Regions from separate parts of the Pseudomonas sp. Os17 genome, predicted to be linked through region 1. Evidence: predicted binding sites of a transcription regulator. Region 1 holds the regulator's gene; each other region holds the start of a gene.
The links. The regulator sigma-54, encoded in region 1, starts transcription at its own class of promoters, with help from an activator protein. The targets are predictions, from matches to a motif close to ANTGGCATNNANNTTGCTNT.
Positions count from the first base shown of each region.

Region 2: a site for sigma-54 is predicted at 2,871-2,890, ahead of glnK (P-II family nitrogen regulator). Genes of this name have one in related genera too.
Region 3: a site for sigma-54 is predicted at 2,019-2,038, ahead of POS17_RS09365 (CmpA/NrtA family ABC transporter substrate-binding protein). Genes of this name have one in related genera too.
Region 4: a site for sigma-54 is predicted at 1,247-1,266, ahead of POS17_RS12135 (saccharopine dehydrogenase family protein). Genes of this name have one in related genera too.

Region 1 covers NZ_AP014627.1:1,034,956-1,039,290, forward strand. The annotation lists gene POS17_RS04570 (ZIP family metal transporter) at 1-438, shown strand, start outside; gene POS17_RS04575 (HPr family phosphocarrier protein) at 452-724, opposite strand; gene rapZ (RNase adapter RapZ) at 741-1,598, opposite strand; gene ptsN (PTS IIA-like nitrogen regulatory protein PtsN) at 1,601-2,065, opposite strand; gene hpf (ribosome hibernation-promoting factor, HPF/YfiA family) at 2,078-2,386, opposite strand; gene POS17_RS04595 (RNA polymerase factor sigma-54) at 2,515-4,008, opposite strand; gene lptB (LPS export ABC transporter ATP-binding protein) at 4,191-4,335, opposite strand, start outside.
Region 2 covers NZ_AP014627.1:6,645,819-6,650,153, reverse strand. The annotation lists gene POS17_RS29570 (aldose 1-epimerase family protein) at 1-731, shown strand, start outside; gene POS17_RS29565 (YifB family Mg chelatase-like AAA ATPase) at 736-2,229, opposite strand; gene POS17_RS29560 (accessory factor UbiK family protein) at 2,419-2,679, opposite strand; gene glnK (P-II family nitrogen regulator) at 3,095-3,433, shown strand; gene POS17_RS29550 (ammonium transporter) at 3,467-4,335, shown strand, end outside.
Region 3 covers NZ_AP014627.1:2,065,283-2,069,617, reverse strand. The annotation lists gene rlmKL (bifunctional 23S rRNA (guanine(2069)-N(7))-methyltransferase RlmK/23S rRNA (guanine(2445)-N(2))-methyltransferase RlmL) at 1-16, opposite strand, end outside; gene rmf (ribosome modulation factor) at 562-777, shown strand; gene POS17_RS09370 (quinone-dependent dihydroorotate dehydrogenase) at 908-1,927, opposite strand; gene POS17_RS09365 (CmpA/NrtA family ABC transporter substrate-binding protein) at 2,158-3,369, shown strand; gene POS17_RS09360 (ANTAR domain-containing response regulator) at 3,385-3,960, shown strand; gene POS17_RS09355 (nitrate/nitrite transporter) at 4,303-4,335, shown strand, end outside.
Region 4 covers NZ_AP014627.1:2,680,337-2,684,671, forward strand. The annotation lists gene POS17_RS12125 (response regulator) at 1-73, shown strand, start outside; gene POS17_RS12130 (isocitrate lyase/PEP mutase family protein) at 107-976, opposite strand; gene POS17_RS12135 (saccharopine dehydrogenase family protein) at 1,414-2,541, shown strand; gene POS17_RS12140 (YncE family protein) at 2,549-3,874, opposite strand; gene POS17_RS12145 (sensor domain-containing diguanylate cyclase) at 4,015-4,335, opposite strand, start outside.

The sequences.
Region 1 (4,335 bases):
GCCCCGCGGATCTGGTTGTTCGTCTTCGCGATCATTGCCCACAATATTCCTGAAGGGATGGCGGTGGGGGTGTCGGCCGGAGGTGGCATGCCGGATGCGGACAGTCTGGCCATGGGCATTGCCCTGCAGGATGTACCGGAAGGGCTGGTGATTGCCCTGGTGTTGGCGGGGGCGGGGATGTCGCGGGGCAAGGCGTTCCTGATCGGCGCCGCTTCAGGCCTGGTGGAGCCGGTCTTTGCCTTGCTCTGTGCCTGGCTGGTGAGCCTGGCGCAGGTGCTGCTGCCCTTGGGCCTGGCCCTGGCAGCGGGGGCGATGCTGCTGGTGGTCACTCATGAAGTGATTCCGGAGTCGCGTCGCAATGGCCATGACAAGCTTGCCAGTCTCGGCCTGTGTATCGGTTTCTGCCTGATGATGGTGATGGATACCGCACTGGCCTGAATGCCGCTCGTGCTTACTCGCCTTCGTCGAAGTAGTTGTTGATCAGGGCAACCAGTGCATCCAGTGCTTCCTGTTCCTGCTCGCCTTCGGTCTTGAGGTGGATCTTGGTGCCCTTGCCGGCGGCGAGCATCATCATGGCCATGATGCTTTTGCCATCGACCATGGATTCCGGGGTCCTGCCGGCGCGGATCTGGCAGGGGAACTGGCCGGCCACGCCGACGAACTTGGCTGAGGCGCGGGCGTGCAGGCCCAGTTTGTTGATGATCTCGATTTCCAGAGCTGGCATCGCGGGGTAGATCCTTTCAGCTAAGGTCGCGGTGGCGAACCTGGACGTTCTTCAGGGTTTTTTGCAACACCTTGCCCAGGCGCTCGGTCAGGTACACGGAGCGGTGGTGCCCGCCGGTGCAGCCAATGGCAATGGTCACGTAGGCGCGGTTGCTGGCGGCGAAGCGCGGCAGCCACTTGAGCAGATAGCTTTCGATGTCCTGGAACATCTCTTCGACATCGGGTTGCGCAGCCAGGTATTCCGCCACCGGGGCGTCCAGTCCGGATTGGGCACGCAGCTCGGGTTTCCAATACGGGTTGGGCAGGCAGCGAACGTCAAACACCAGATCGGCATCCACCGGCATGCCGCGCTTGAAACCAAAGGACTCCACCAGGAACGCGGTGCCGGGTTCCGGCTGGTTCAACAGGCGCAGCTTGATGGTGTCCCGCAGTTGGTAGAGGTTCAGATTGGTGGTGTTGACCTTGAGGTCGGCCAGATCGACGATCGGGCCCAGCAGCTGGGTTTCGTCGTGGATGGCTTCGGCCAGTGAGCGATTGGCACTGCTCAGCGGGTGACGACGACGAGTTTCCGAGAAACGCTTGAGCAGGGTTTCCTCGTCTGCATCCAGATAAAGAACGTCACACTGGATATGCCGGCTGCGCACTTCTTCCAGCAGTTCGGGGAAGCGTGACAGATGGCTGGGCAAGTTGCGGGCGTCGATGGACACCGCTACCAGCGGTTGCGCCAGTTCAGTGTGAATCAATGCGCGTTCGGCCAGCTCGGGCAGCAAGCCGGCGGGCAGGTTGTCGATGCAGTAGTAGCCGTGGTCCTCAAGAACATCGAGGGCGGTGCTTTTACCTGAGCCGGAACGGCCGCTGACGATGATCAAGCGCATGATTACTGACCGTTTTGCTCGTCCAGGACAACCTGATACAAGGCTTCGTTGCTGGTGGCACTGCGCAGGCGATCGCGGACTTCCTTGCGATCGAGCATGCTGGCTATCTGCCGCAGCAGTTCCAGATGAGCATCGGTGGCGGCTTCCGGGACCAGCAGGACGAACAGCAGGTCGACCGGGGCGCCGTCGATGGCGTCGAAATCGATGGGAGCGTCCAGGTGCATCAGTGCACTGATGGGCGACTCGCAGCCTTTGAGGCGGCAGTGGGGAATGGCGATGCCATTGCCAAAACCGGTGGAGCCTAGTTTTTCGCGGGCGATCAGGCTCTCGAAGACGTCCTGCATCTCCAGATCAGGCACTTCACGGCTGATCAGGTTGGCAATTTGTTCGAGGGCGCGTTTTTTACTGCCGCCCGGCACGTTCACCAGGGAACGGCCGGGGGTCAGGATGCTTTCAAGTCGGATCATGGGAGGGGAGTGTTAGCGACCCTGTGTGCCTTGGAGAAGGTGGAGTTGCTTTTCCTTATGCTTTTTCAGTTGGCGGTCAAGCTTGTCCGTGAGCAGGTCGATTGCGGCATACATATCGTCATGTTCTGCATTGGCGACGACCTCCCCACCGTGGATGTGCAGGGTGGCTTCGATTTTCTGCTTCAGTTTCTCGACGGCCATGGTGACCTGCACATTGGTAATCTTGTCGAAATGCCGCTCCAGCCGGTCGAGTTTTTCGCCGATGTAAGCGCGCAGAGGTTCAGTCACTTCGAGTTGGTGTCCACTGATGTTGACTTGCATACAGCTTCTCCTTCGTTGCCAGTGCATAACGCGGCAGGCTGAGGTGCCTGCCACCTAGACCATGCCTGCAACCAGCTGGCTCAGCCAGCTTGCAGGCACACTCCGAAACGCTGTGGCCGGCCCGGCGGTTACATCAACCGCTTCCGTTCGCTGGAAGGCGCGATCCCAAGGGATTCGCGGTACTTGGCGACGGTCCGGCGGGCTACCTGAATGCCTTGTGCCTCCAGTAAACCAGCGATCTTGCTGTCACTCAACGGCTTTTTCTGATTTTCCGCAGCCACCAGTTTTTTGATGATCGCGCGGATTGCCGTGGACGAGCATTCGCCGCCTTCCGAGGTGCTGACGTGGCTGGAGAAAAAGTATTTCAGTTCATATATGCCCCGGGGGGTATGCATGAATTTTTGCGTGGTCACCCGGGAAATCGTTGATTCGTGCATGCCGACCGCTTCGGCAATGTCATGCAGAACCAGGGGTTTCATGGCTTCGTCGCCATATTCGAGGAAGCCCCGTTGGTGCTCGACGATCTGGGTGGCCACTTTCATCAGGGTTTCGTTGCGGCTCTGCAGGCTCTTGATGAACCAGCGGGCTTCCTGCAACTGATTGCGCATGAAGGTGTTGTCGGCGCTGGTGTCGGCGCGGCGAACAAAACCGGCGTACTGTGCGTTGACCCGCAGGCGTGGCACGGATTCCTGGTTCAGCTCCACCAACCAGCGCTCGTTGTCCTTGCGCACGATGACGTCCGGAACCACGTACTCGGCTTCGCTGGATTCGATCTGCGAGCCGGGACGCGGGTTGAGACTTTGCACCAGTTCGATGACCTGGCGCAGTTCGTCTTCCTTGAGCTTCATGCGACGCATCAACTGGCTGTAGTCGCGACTGCCCAGGAGGTCGATGTAATCGCTGACCAGGCGCTGGGCCTCGCTCAGCCAGGGAGTTTTCGCCGGCAGCTGGCGCAACTGCAGGAGCAGGCATTCGCCCAGATTGCGTGCGCCGATGCCGGCAGGTTCGAATTGCTGGATGCGATGCAGGACGGCTTCGATCTCGTCCAGCTCGATGTCCAGCTCCGGATCGAAGGCCTCGAGGATCTCCTCAAGGGTTTCGTCCAGGTAGCCCTGATTGTTGATGCAATCGATCAGGGTCACGGCGATCAGGCGATCGGTGTCCGACATCGGGGCCAGGTTCAGTTGCCAGAGCAGGTGGCTCTGCAGGCTTTCTCCGGCCGATGTGCGAGTGGTGAAGTCCCACTCGTCGTCATCGCTGCTGGGCAGGCTGCTGGCGCTGGTCTGGTAGACGTCTTCCCAGGCGGTATCCACCGGCAACTCGTTGGGGATGCGTTCGTTCCATTCGCCTTCCTCGAGGTTGTCCACCGTGGGGGCGGTTTCCTGGTAGGAGGGTTCCTGGATTTCGGTATTGGGTTTGGACTCGGTGTTGTCGGCCAGGGGGTCGCTGTTGTCGAAGTCGTCGCCGTCTTCCTGGCGTTCGAGCATCGGATTGGACTCCAGGGCTTCCTGGATTTCCTGTTGCAGGTCCAGGGTCGACAATTGGAGCAGGCGGATGGCCTGTTGCAGCTGCGGTGTCATCGTCAGCTGCTGGCCCATTCTCAGGACTAGCGATGGTTTCATGGCAGGGGCTTAACACCTTATTTGCCGGCGCACATGCGCCATCCACTACAGGGCGCCGAAGCGCCAAACATAAGCAAATTATATGCCTGAAACTGAAGTGTTTGCCTAGAGCGCTGTAACAATAAAGTTTGTGGGGATTTATCGTTTGCGGCGCTCTGGCGTCTGGCCCGACACCTCAGCCGTTACAGGCGGAACTCATGGCCCAGATAGACTTCCTTGACCAGTTCGTTGGCCAGGATGGTCTCGGAGTCGCCCTCGGCGATCAGTTGCCCGTCATTGACGATATAGGCAGTCTCACAGATGTCCAGGGTTTCCCGGACGTTGTGG
Region 2 (4,335 bases), 1.3 Mb from region 1:
GCAAAGTCACCCTGCACATCGACGAACAGCCGCCCTATGCGATTCATCTGCGAGGCGAACTCAAGGAGCAGGCGTTCAAGAAGGTCGACTTCAGCGTGGCCACCGAGCTGGTCACCGAGCCCGGCAGCACCAGCTTCACCCTCAACGATCGCCTGACCAACAACGGCGATTATGCGAAGGAATATCAGGCGCTGTACCACAGCAACTTCAGCACCCCGTTCCTTGAACAGGGGGCAAAATTTGCCGCGCCGGTCAAACAGGTGTCGCCGTTCAACGACAAGGCCAAGGCCGATCTGGGCGATTGGCAGACCTACCGCGGCCCGACCCGCGACTATGACGAAACCGTGTACAACGTGGTGCCTTATGCCGATGCCCAGGGCGAGACCCTGGCGGTGCTGCACAACAAGGCGGGCAGCCTCGGGGTGTCCTTGGGCTTCAATACCCGACAGTTGCCGGTGTTCTCGCTGTGGAAAAACACCGACACCCAGGGCCAGGGCTATGTGACCGGGTTGGAGCCGGGCACCAGTTTTTCCTACAACCGCCGTTATCAGCGTCCATTGAATCTGGTGCCGACGATTGGTCCCAAGGAGCAGCGGGAGTTTCAGATCCGCTACAGCCTGTTGGCGGACAAGGTCGCGGTGGACAACGCCTTGAATCGTGTCAGTCAGATCCAGCAAGGGCGTCAGACCGAGGTGCGGCCAACGCCGCTGGTGGATCTGTCCAAGGAGTGAACCTTCAATCGGCGCCGGGACGATAGTGCAGCGCCTCTGCCAGATGGTCGCGACTGATGCTTGCCACCTGCTCCAGGTCGGCCAGGGTCCTGGCCACCTTGAGCAGGCGGTGAGCGGCGCGCAACGACAGGTTCAAGCGTTCGCAGGCCGCTTCCAGCCAGTGCTCGTCGGCTGTGGATAACTGGCAATGGCGCCGCAGGCCGGGCAGGTCGAGAAAGGCATTGGCACAGCCCTGGCGCTGGCCTTGCAGCTGGCGTGCCCGGGCGACTCTGGCGGCGGCTTCGGCGCTGTCGTTGCCCGGTTGTGGCCTGGGGTTGAGGGCGGTGGCCTCGCGGGCCACGGTCAGGTGCAGGTCGATGCGATCGAGCAGCGGGCCGGACAACTTGTTGCGATAGCGCTGGATCTGTTCCGGCGTGCAGCGGCAGCGTCCGCTGGGTTCGCCAAGGTATCCGCAGGGGCAGGGGTTCATCGCCGCGACCAGTTGGAAGCGTGCCGGGAACTGCACCCGGTCGCGGGCCCGGGAGATGATGATCTGCCCGGACTCCATGGGCTCGCGCAGGACCTCCAATACCTTGCGATCGAACTCCGGTAGCTCATCGAGAAACAGCACGCCGTGATGGGCCAGGGTGATTTCCCCGGGTTGGGGTTTGGAGCCGCCTCCGACCAGCGCCGCCCCCGAAGCCGAATGATGAGGCTGACGAAACGGCCGCTGGGGCCAGTGGCGCAGGGGCGTGTGGCTGGTCACCGATTGAATCGCCGCCACTTCCAGGGCCTCGTCCTCCTGCAAGGGGGGCAACAGGCCGGGCAGGCGGCTGGCCAGCAGGGTCTTGCCGGTGCCTGGCGGGCCGCTGAACAGCAGGTTGTGGGCACCGGCCGCGGCGATCAGCAAGGCGCGCTTGGCGGCGAGCTGGCCCTGTACTTCGCGAAGATCGGGGTAGGGGGAGTGGCTCTGTGTCAGGCCGTCGCTGATGTAAGGCGCTATCGGTGCCTGGCCGTTGAGATGGGCCACGGCTTGCAGCAGATGCTCGACCGCGATCACCTCCAGGCCACTGGCCAGGCAGGCTTCTTCGGCATTGGCGCGGGGCACCAGCAGGGTGCGTCCGGCGTCGCGCGCCGCCAGTGCGGCAGGGAGTACGCCGCGCACCGCCCTTACTGCTCCGGACAGCGCCAGTTCCCCCAGGCATTCGATGTTGTCCAGGGCCTGCGCCGGTACTTGCACGCTGGCGGCGAGGATGCCCAGGGCGATGGCCAGGTCGAAGCGCCCGCCATCCTTGGGCAGGTCCGCCGGAGCCAGGTTGAGGGTGATGCGGCGCGCGGGGAAATCGAACCCGGCGTTGAGAATGGCGCTGCGCACCCGGTCCTTGCTTTCCTTGACTGCAGCTTCCGGCAGGCCCACCAGGGTCAGGCTTGGCAAGCCATTGGCCAGGTGCACTTCAACGCTGACCGCCGGTGCCTGCACGCCGACCTGGGCACGGCTGTGAATGATCGCCAGGGACATGGGGAGTTCTTCCTTGAGACAGCGGAACCGCTTCCTGCGGGGCTGCTGCAAGGATAGATGAGGGGGGTGGCGGCAGAGCTGCCTGAATGGGCACAGGATATGTCGCCGGCGTTGCGGCCTTGGTTGGCCAGTCGGCGCCTGCCGCACGGGGCTGCAGGAGCCGGCTTGCCGGCGAACCGGCGGTTCAGCTCAGTCTTGTGCCGGATTCAGCCGCGCTTCCAGTTCCGCCACTTTGGCTTCGAGGCTTTCCAGGCGCGCGCGGGTGCGGGCCAGGACCACCATCTGGCTGTCGAATTCTTCCCGGCTGACCAGGTCGAGCTTGCTGAAGCCGCTTTGCAGCAGGGCCTTGAGTTGGCTTTCGATTTCGTTGCGGGGCAGGGGCGTGTCACCGCTGAGCAAACGCGAGGCGTGGCCGCTCAGGGCATCGAGAAGGTCTTTGGGCGCGAGCATGGGAGAGTCCTGAATTGCAGTCGGCCCGCAGTGTATCACGCAGCAACAGCGCTCCAGGCGAGCCTGGGTTGCACGTTTTTCGCGCATCCGGCCGGGCGCCGACGCACTGTTTTTGTGCGTATGCCGGGCCCGGTTTTCCGGTATTCGCCGCCAGCGCCAGGCAAAGGACTGAAATCACTGAATTTTCCCGAGCTGGCAAGCTTTCTGCTTAGACCCTGGTGACCCATGCACTGATGCAGTCGCTGTGACGAATGCAGTGCGGCAGCCTGCGCGGGGGGTGTTTCGTCAGGAGCGGTTAGCTGGCGTCGGTCTGGCTGAGTAAGGCCGACGATGCGTTACAAAGCCAGGCACTGCGCTTAGACTTGAGTCGGGTTTGTTTTCCTGGGGCAAGTCCACCAATTCGGGAGAGAGTTTCATGAAGCTAGTCACTGCCATCATCAAGCCGTTCAAGTTGGACGACGTGCGCGAGTCGCTGTCCGAAATCGGCGTGCAGGGCATTACCGTTACTGAGGTCAAAGGCTTCGGCCGGCAGAAAGGTCACACCGAGCTGTATCGCGGTGCGGAGTACGTGGTGGATTTTCTGCCCAAGGTGAAGATCGATGTCGCCATTGACGACAAGGATCTTGACCGGGTTATCGAGGCGATAACCAAGGCCGCCAACACCGGCAAGATCGGTGACGGCAAGATCTTCGTGGTCAATCTGGAACAGGCTATTCGCATCCGTACCGGCGAAACCGATACCGACGCCATCTAAGCCGCCAAACCCAACGCCCCAGGAGAAAACAATATGACTCTGCGTAAATTCGCAGGGCTAGGAGCCCTGTTGTCCCTCGTAATGCCTGGCCTGGCCTTGGCGGCAGATCCGGTGCCCCCTCCAGTGCTTAACTCCGGCGACACCGCGTGGATGCTGACCTCCACGGCCCTGGTGCTGTTCATGACCATCCCCGGGCTGGCGCTGTTCTACGGCGGCATGGTGCGTTCGAAAAACATTCTTTCCGTGATGATGCAGTGCTTCGCCATCACCGGTCTGGTCACTGTCCTGTGGTTCATCTATGGCTACAGCATGGCGTTCGATACCACCGGGATGGAAGCTGGCGTCGTCAATCTCAATTCCTTCGTGGGCGGCTTGTCCAAGGCCTTCCTGGCGGGTGTCACCCCGGCCAGCCTGACCGGCCCGGCGGCGTTGTTCCCCGAGGCGGTGTTCGTCACCTTCCAGATGACCTTCGCCATCATCACTCCGGCACTGATCGTCGGTGCCTTCGCCGAGCGGATGAAGTTCTCCGCGATGCTGATCTTCATGGGCGTCTGGTTCACCCTGGTGTACGCGCCAATTGCCCACATGGTCTGGAGCGGTCCGGGTTCTCTGCTGGGCGACTGGGGCGTGCTGGACTTCGCCGGCGGCACTGTGGTCCACATCAACGCCGGTATCGCCGGGCTGGTGGCCTGCCTGGTGCTGGGCAAGCGCAAAGGCTTCCCGACCACGCCCATGGCGCCGCATAACCTGGGCTACACCCTGATGGGCGCGGCCATGCTGTGGGTCGGCTGGTTCGGTTTCAACGCCGGTTCCGCGGCGGCTGCCAACGGCACCGCCGGCATGGCCATGCTGGTCACGCAGATCGCAACGGCTGCCGCCGCCCTGGGCTGGATGTTTGCCGA
Region 3 (4,335 bases), 1.0 Mb from region 1:
CGTAACGATCCGACATGGGAGTACCAGGGCCTTTGGCAATAAGTGAACGGGCAACGCATCGCCCGCTCGGTTTTCAATCAAGCGCTTTTCTTCAAGAGCGCTCGTGTGGCACGAAACTGTGCCGTCCCACCCCGGCAGGCAGGCTTTCTTGCAGGGCAAAAGAGCTTTGAGGCCGGGACAGATAAAAAGTCAGGGCAACAAAATGACATAAGTCGACCCTTCGTCGAATAGTAGTTGAGTGCAACCGTTCGACATTCTCACTAAAGCATTAACCTCATCATCTAGTCAGAGGCTGATCACAGCGGGCTTCGCCTGACAAACAGGCGACAAAACCACTCCCGGCTTATGGCCTGGACAGCAATATCGTTACGTCCTTATGACAAAACGATCATTCACTTGCTGTGACCTATTGGTTAGAACTCACCACAGGTTGACGCCGCAATGACGTCAACATCAAAGCTCGCCACGCCGGCAGCGAGCACCAACGGCAGAGACATTCTGCCCGACCTCAGAAGAAGGTCGACGGGACATAAAGCAGTCAACAAGTGAGGGAAACACCCTATGAGAAGACTAAAGCGTGATCCGTTGGAAAGAGCATTTTTACGCGGATATCAGTATGGCGTTAATGGCAAGTCCCGTGAGCTTTGCCCATTTACTCTACCGTCGGTACGCCAAGCCTGGATCAACGGCTGGCGCGAAGGACGCGGCGACAACTGGGACGGTATGACAGGCACTGCGGGCATCCACAGACTCAACGAACTTCGCGCTGTCGGCTGATCAGGGCACATTCCGACACCTACAACTTGAATAGATGACGACTTAACCACGCACGCCCCATCCGGGCGGCGGGCTTCGGCCCAGGGGCTCCTTCGAGGAGCCCTTTTTTATGCCTGCCGTCCTTGCCCTCTCAGCCCATGGCCGCGATAGCGTCCACCGACTCGCGAATCAACGCCGGGCCCTTATAGATGAAGCCCGAATACAGCTGCACCAGGCTGGCACCCGCGGCGATTTTCTCAGCCGCGTGCTTGCCTTCGGTGATGCCGCCCACGGCAATGATCGGCAAACGGCCGGCCAGCTCTGCGGCCAACACCTTGACCGTATGGGTGCTCTTGTCGCGCACCGGCGCGCCAGACAGGCCGCCCGCCTCATCACCATGCTCCAGGCCTTCGACGCCTTCGCGACTCAGGGTGGTGTTGGTGGCGATCACCGCATCCATGCCGGTTTCCAGCAAGGCCCGGGCCACTTCCACGGTTTCTTCATCGCTCATGTCCGGAGCGATCTTGATCGCCAGCGGCACCCGCTTGCCGTGGATAACCGCCAGCTCCTGCTGGCGCCGGCTCAGGGCCGCCAAAAGCTGCTTGAGCGACTCGCCAAATTGCAGGCTGCGCAGCCCCGGCGTGTTGGGCGAGCTGACGTTGACCGTGACATAGCTGGCATGGGCGTAGACCTTGTCCAGGCAGATCAGGTAGTCGTCCACCGCCCGCTCCACCGGGGTATCGAAGTTCTTGCCGATATTGATCCCCAGCACGCCCTTGTATGACGAAGCGGCAACTCGCGACAGCAGGTTATCGACCCCCAGGTTGTTGAAGCCCATGCGATTGATGATGGCTTCGGCCTGGGGCAGGCGGAAGATCCGCGGCTTGGGGTTGCCCGGCTGCGGACGCGGGGTGACGGTGCCGATCTCGACAAAACCGAAACCCAGCTGGGCAAAGCCGTCGATGGCCGCACCGTTCTTGTCCAGGCCGGCGGCCAGACCCACCGGGTTGGCAAACTCCAGGCCCATGACCTTGACCGGCAACTGGGCCGGCGCCTTGCACAGCAGACCGTTAAGCCCCAAACGCCCGCCCGCACCGATCAGGTCCAGGGACAGATCGTGGGAGGTTTCCGGGGAGAGTTTGAACAGCAGCTGGCGGGCCAGGGTATACATGGGCGGGATGAACTCGGTTGGCGGCGAAATTGGCCGCCGATTATAGCCGCGCCCGGGGCTTGCAGGCGAGGCGCACAAGCAAATCCCCGGCAATGGCATATGCCTTGCACCCCTTTTGCGCATCAAACCCGAGCCAATGGCGGCCCGGGCTCAAGGACAACGGCGTCGTCACCTGCGCGGGCTTGGCCCGGCCCGCGGGTACGACGCTTTTTTATGCAAGGTGCCCCGTCATGACTGAACGCCCAAACACCCCGCTGGCCTGGGTCAACGGCAGCGATGCCCCGGAAAAGTCCGCCATCGACCTGGGCTTCATGGCCCTGACCGATTGCGCCTCGGTGGTGGTCGCCGCCACCCAGGGCTTCGCCCAGCCCTACGGACTGACCCTGAACCTCAAGCGCCAGAGCTCCTGGGCCAGCCTGCGGGACAAGCTGGTGAGCGGCGAACTGGATGCCGCCCACAGCCTGTACGGCCTGATCTACGCGGTGCACCTGGGCATCGGCGGGACCAGCCACTGCGACATGGCGGTGCTCATGGGCCTGAACCAGAACGGCCAGAGCATCAACCTGTCCCGCGAGCTGCAGGCCCTCAAGGTGACCAGCCCTGAAGCACTCGACCGCCACGTGCACCAAAGCCGGGCGCGCCTGACCTTCGCCCAGACCTTCCCCACCGGCACCCACGCCATGTGGCTCTACTACTGGCTGGCCAGCCAGGGCATCCACCCGCTGCAGGATGTCGACAGCGTGGTGGTGCCGCCGCCGCAGATGGTCGCCCACCTGCAGGCCGGGCGCATCGACGGTTTCTGTGTCGGCGAGCCGTGGAGCGCCAGCGCGGTGCAGCAGGACCTGGGCTTCACCCTGGCCACCAGCCAGGCGATCTGGCCCGACCACCCGGAAAAGGTCCTCGGCTGCACCCGCGCCTTCGTCGAGCAATACCCCAACACCGCCCGCGCCCTGGTGATGGCGATCCTAGAAGCCAGCCGCTTCATCGAGCAAAGTCCGGAAAACCGCCGCAGCACAGCCCTGCTCCTGAGCGCCGCCGACTACCTGAATGCCCCGCTGGCCTGCATCGAACCGCGACTGCTGGGGGACTACGCCGACGGCCTGGGCAATCGCTGGCAGGACCCTCATGCCCTGCGCTTTCACCAGCACGGCACCGTCAACCTGCCCTACCTGTCCGACGGCATGTGGTTCATGACCCAGTTCCGCCGCTGGGGCCTGCTGCGCGAGGACCCGGACTACCTCGGCGTCGCGCGCCAGGTGCAACAGCTGGAGCTGTACCGCGAAGCCGCCGGCGCGCTGGGCATCGCCGCCTGGGGCCAGGACATGCGCAGCAGCCAACTGATCGACGGCAAGGTCTGGGACGGTTCACAGCCTGCCGCCTATGCCCGCAGCTTCCGCCTGCACGCCCTCAACGACTCACCGTCCCTTGTCGCCCAGCGCTGACCGGAGCCCGCCACCATGCTGCGTATCCTGCTGATCAACGACACCGCGAAGAAAGTCGGCCGGCTCAAGGCTGCTCTGAGCGAGGCCGGCTTCGAGGTGATCGACGAATCCGGCCTGACCATCGATCTGCCCGGACGCGTCGAAACAGTGCGTCCGGACGTGATCCTGATCGATACCGAGTCACCCAGCCGCGACGTCATGGAGCAAGTGGTGCTGGTCAGCCGCGACCAGCCCCGGCCCATCGTGATGTTCACCGACGAGCACGACCCGGGGGTGATGCGCCAGGCAATCAAGTCCGGGGTCAGCGCCTATATCGTCGAAGGCATCCAGGTCCAGCGCCTGCAACCCATCCTCGACGTGGCCATGGCGCGCTTTGAAAGCGACCAGGCCCTGCGCGCGCAACTCCAGGCCCGGGACCAGCAACTGGCCGAACGCAAGCGCATCGAACTGGCCAAGGGCCTGCTGATGAAAATGAAGGACTGCGACGAAGAACAGGCCTACACCCTGATGCGCCGCCAGGCCATGAGCAGGCAGCAGAAACTGATCCAGGTGGCGGAACAGATCATCGCCATGCAGGAACTGCTGGGCTGACCTGCGCCCCGTAGGAGCCGGCTTGCCGGCGAATAGGCCTCTGAACCTTGTGCCAGTCTTGAGGGCGCCTTCGCTGGCAAGCCAGCTCCTACAGCGAGCCTGCCCATGCCAGCCAACATGGCCGCCGGTTGGCTCGGCTCTTGCTTTCAAATCCACGACGGTAACCAACGGCGGTTGCCCACCTACGACAAAGACGTCGCGCGCCCTGCTCGCCCACCGCGAGCCGGACGCCGACGTCTTTGTCGTTCTGGCCCCACTGAACGGGGCCGGTGGCGCGGCTGCACGGCGCTCCACCTGCAAGCTCATGACGGCTCCAACGACCCCTATCAGCTGAGGTGCGCGATGAATTCAAGCTTCTGGAAATCCGGCCATACC
Region 4 (4,335 bases), 1.6 Mb from region 1:
CATCCGCAAGCCCTGGACCATCGGGCAGATCCTCGACTGCGTGGAAGGCGCGTTGAAATCGGCCCAGGGTTGAGGCGTTGCGCCTCACCCCGGCCAATCGCCGGTGTTACTCCTTGACGCTCATGAACTCCTTGGCCCAGACGATGTAGTCCTCGGGCTGGGTGTAGGTATGGGCCAGCTCGGTGGCACTCAGGTCCGAGGCCTGGGTGAAGATCTGCCGCTGCTCGCGCAGGCAGTCGTAGGTGGCCTTGATCGCGGCGAAGTAGGCGGCGTGGCCGTCCACCGCGATTTTCACCCCCAGCTCGGCCAGGCGTGCATCGTCGCGCAGTGCCGGGTTGCCGTAGGTCACCAGCATCAGCGGTACGCTCAGGTGCTCGGAGATCTGTTCCAGTTGCTCGAAATCGCGGATGCCGACCATGCAGATGGCGTCGGCGCCCGCGCGCTGGTACTGCTGGGTACGGCTGATGATTTCCTGCACCGGGAGGATGCCGGCGTTGGTCCGGGCGATGATCGCCAGCTCGGTGTCGACCCGGGCTTCCAGGGCGGCGCGGATCTTGCCGACGCCTTCGGCCACGGAAATCAGGTCGGTGGATTTGCGCCCGAACTGCGCCGGCAGCAGGGTGTCTTCGATGGTCAGCGCGGCGATGCCGGCCCGTTCCAGTTCCACCACGGTGCGCATCACGTTCAGCGCGTTGCCGTAGCCGTGGTCGGCGTCGGCGATCACCGGCAGCTGGGCCACGCGGCCGATTCGGGTGGCCTGCTCGGCGAATTCGCTGAGGGTGATCAGGGCGAAGTCGGGGGCTGCCAGAACCTGCAGCGAGGCCACGGAGCCTCCGAGGATGCCCACTTCAAAACCCAGGTCGGCGGCGATGCGGGCGGACATCGGGTCAAACACGGAAGCGGTGTGGTAGCAGGACGAGGAGGCGATCAGTTCACGGAAACCGCGGCGCAAATCTTGATGGGAAAGCCTGGACATAACAGCTCCGAGATAGGATCGAGAGATCGACCTTGAGGTCGAGTCAAATTTTGCAATCAGTTCCCTTGGCGAGCCGGGGAAAGAGCGGCTCGCAGCGAAACGTTAGTTGGGCAGATGAAGATGAAACAAGGTGGGTAGCAAGGCGTCTTTATCCCGCTCGGTTGCGCGAACCGGCAGGTTTGTTATGCGAGGCCGACATAGCAGGACGAGGCTATCACGCTGCAAGGCCGTAGTTGATGAGGAATTTGCATAGCATTATGCCGGACCGGCATTGGCAATTTTTTTCCAACTGAATATTACGGATGCCTGCCGAGGGGGCTTCAGGCGCGGATTGGCGTTGTTCGGGTACTTGTCGAGCGCTGGCAAATCAACCAAGCTGCCGCGCCTCGAATGGCAGCTTGGCAGCTGCGCAATGGCTTGGTTCAAGGATGCAGGTAATGACGCTCAGGGTGTTGGTGGTCGGTGGTTATGGCAATTTCGGCAGCATCGTCTGCCGCTATCTGATCCGTACGCCCGGGGTGCATCTGCTGATTTCCGGGCGCGACCCACGCAAGCTCGCGGCCAAGGTTCAGGCGCTGCAAGCCGAGGGTGGACAGCCCTGTGAAGGTTGGTGCGGCGATGCCATGGGCCCGCAGTGGGCGCCGGCGCTCAAGGCCCTGGACGTGCATTGGGTGATCCACACCGGAGGGCCGTTCCAGGGCCAGTCCTACGCGGTGGCCCAGGGCTGCATCGAGGCCGGGGTCAACTACTGCGACCTGGCCGACTGCCGCCAGTTCGTGCGCGGCATTGGCACGCTGGATGAGGCGGCCCGAGCCGCCGGGGTGACGGTGCTCAGCGGTTGCAGCTCGGTGCCGACCCTGTCGGCGGCGATCATCGATGAGCATCGCGGGCATTTTTCCCGCATCGAGCGCATCGAGCACGGCATTTCCTCCTCGGCGAAAATGCCCGGCCTGTCCACCATCCAGGGCGTGCTGGCCTATGCCGGTCGGCCGATCCTGCAACTCAAGGATGGCCGGCCGCACCCGGTGATCGGCTGGCAGGGCCTGACCCTGCGCAAGTTGCCGGGACTGGGCAGGCGCCTGGTGGCCAATGTCGATGTGCCGGACCTGGACTTGTTCGCCGAGCGTTACGGCGCCCACACCCTGAGCTTCAAGGCCGGTGCCGGGCTGAAGGTCGCCGGGCTGGCCAACGCCTTGCTGGCTCAGGCCGTGAAGCTCGGGCTGGTGCGCGACCCGGCGCCCTGGGCGGCGCGCCTGCATCGCTGCGGCACCTGGTTCGAAGGTTTTGGCGACGGCCTCAGCGCCCTGTATGTCGACGTCCATGGCCTGGGGCTGGATGGCCAGCCCCTGACGATGAACGCCCAGCTGACCGCGACCCACGACCACGGCCCGGAGATCCCCAGCTGCGCGGCAGTGGCGGTGGTGCACAAGCTGCTGGCCGGCCATGTACCGGCAGCGGGCGCCCGGTCCAGTGCCGGCGAGGTCAGCGTGGAGGAGTACCTGCGGGCAATCGACGACGCGGATCACCTGCAGATGCAGGTGAGTTTCTCGCGCCCGCCGGTTTAACGCCGCCTTACCACAGCAGGGGCTTGGCGAAGTCCTTCCAGAACAGCCAGCGCCGCAGTTCATGGTGTTCGCCGGTGCCGATCTGCCAGTCCGGGCGCCCGCCCTCCAGGGCGATCTTGACGATGATTCCGGCATAGGTCGCGGCCACCAGGGTCTTGCCATCGGGGCTGATGTCCATGGCGGTGAGGGTCGAGCCGATGTAGTGCTGCCAGCGCTGCTCGCCGGTTTCACTGAAAGCCCGCAGGTAGCCGTAGGCGTCGCCGATGATGAACTCGTCGCCCCGTGAAGCTGCGGCGTATACCCGGGCGCCTTCCTCCAGCACTGGGGTGCGCGGGTCGTCGCTGTAGAAGTCGGTGCTCAGCCCCGGCAGGTCGGCCACCGCCACCCCCAGGCTGGCGCCGCCATAGAAGTGGCAGGCGTTGAGCAGCAGGCTATCGCCGCGTGAGTTGAAGTGCGCGAAGTGCGGGTACTCGCTGGCGGGGCCGATCTGCGCGACCCGCTGCAACTGGGCATCGAACACCAGGTGCATGCCGCATTGTTCGCCCACGGCGATCCATTGGCCGTCGGGCGACACCGCGCCATGTTCCATGCACAGGCCAATGCTCAGGTCCTCGGAGGCGACGCCTTCGGCCAGGTCCTGCTGGATATCCTCAAGGCTGCGCAGCAGGCGGGTGGCGCCCTCGGCAGCCAGAACGAAGATACCGTCGGCGCTCACCAGCAGCACCCGGCGCCCGTCGGGGAAGGGAATCAGGCTGGAGGGAGCGGGGCGTCCGGTGTCTTCAAGCTCCACGCCCGCAGGCAGGTTCGCGTGGGGATCGGGCCAGGGGAAGCTCGCCACCTGCGGGCCATTCCAGCCATCGGTGAGCTGGATGCCGTCAGCCCGGCCCCAGGCGAAATAACGCCGTTGCGGGCACATGCCGAAGCATTCCACCTGCTCCAGGGTCTCGATCCGTGCATCGTCGATATGCACCACAAAGCCGGCCTCGTAGGGCGCACCGATGCGGGCCAGCAGGCTGCCGTCCGGCAACAGGGCCAGGGTCGGGATCATCCGCCCCTGGCTTTCCAGGCGCGGCGTCAGTGGGAAGTGCGCCGGCGGCCAGTCCTGGCGGAAGGCCTGGCGCGCGGCCTCATCATGGGGGCGCTGATTGCTCGCTTCCAGGGCCGCTTGCCAGTCCTGCAACAGGTGCTCGGTATCGGGCATGTTCGGCTCCTTCAAGCCCTTCCAGCCCTCGCGGGTGCCGGTTTCGACATAGTGGTTGATGTCGCGGGCATAGCTCAGCACGGCTTTCTGCCATTGCTCTTGCGGGGAGAGGTTCGAATTCGACTGGGACATGCGCACGGGACTCCTTGTGGCGCTGGAAAAGGCGTAGCAGACCGGGGGATTGACCGGAAAAGCGCGCAGTTTATCCCTTGGTGGCGGTTTTTTTTCAAGGGGCCTGAGTGCCCCTGCTCAAGGCGCCCGAGTGCCGCTGTTCAAGGTGCGTAGGTGCTGACCCGATTGCGCCCGGCGTGCTTGGAGGCGTACAGCGCCTGGTCTGCCCATTCGATCAGGCAGCGGTGATCGCGGGCCGGTCGGTCGAGGCAGGCGATGCCCAGGCTGATGGTGAAGGCGATGGCCTGGCCGTTGTGGATCACCTCCTGCTGCTCCACCGACTGGCGCAGGCGCTCCGCCAGGGTCTGGGCCCCGGTCAGGTCGGTGTGGGGCAGGAGGATGGCGAACTCTTCGCCGCCGTAACGCCCGGCCACATCGCTGTCGCGCACGTGCGCGTGGATCAGTTGCGAGACACGCTGGAT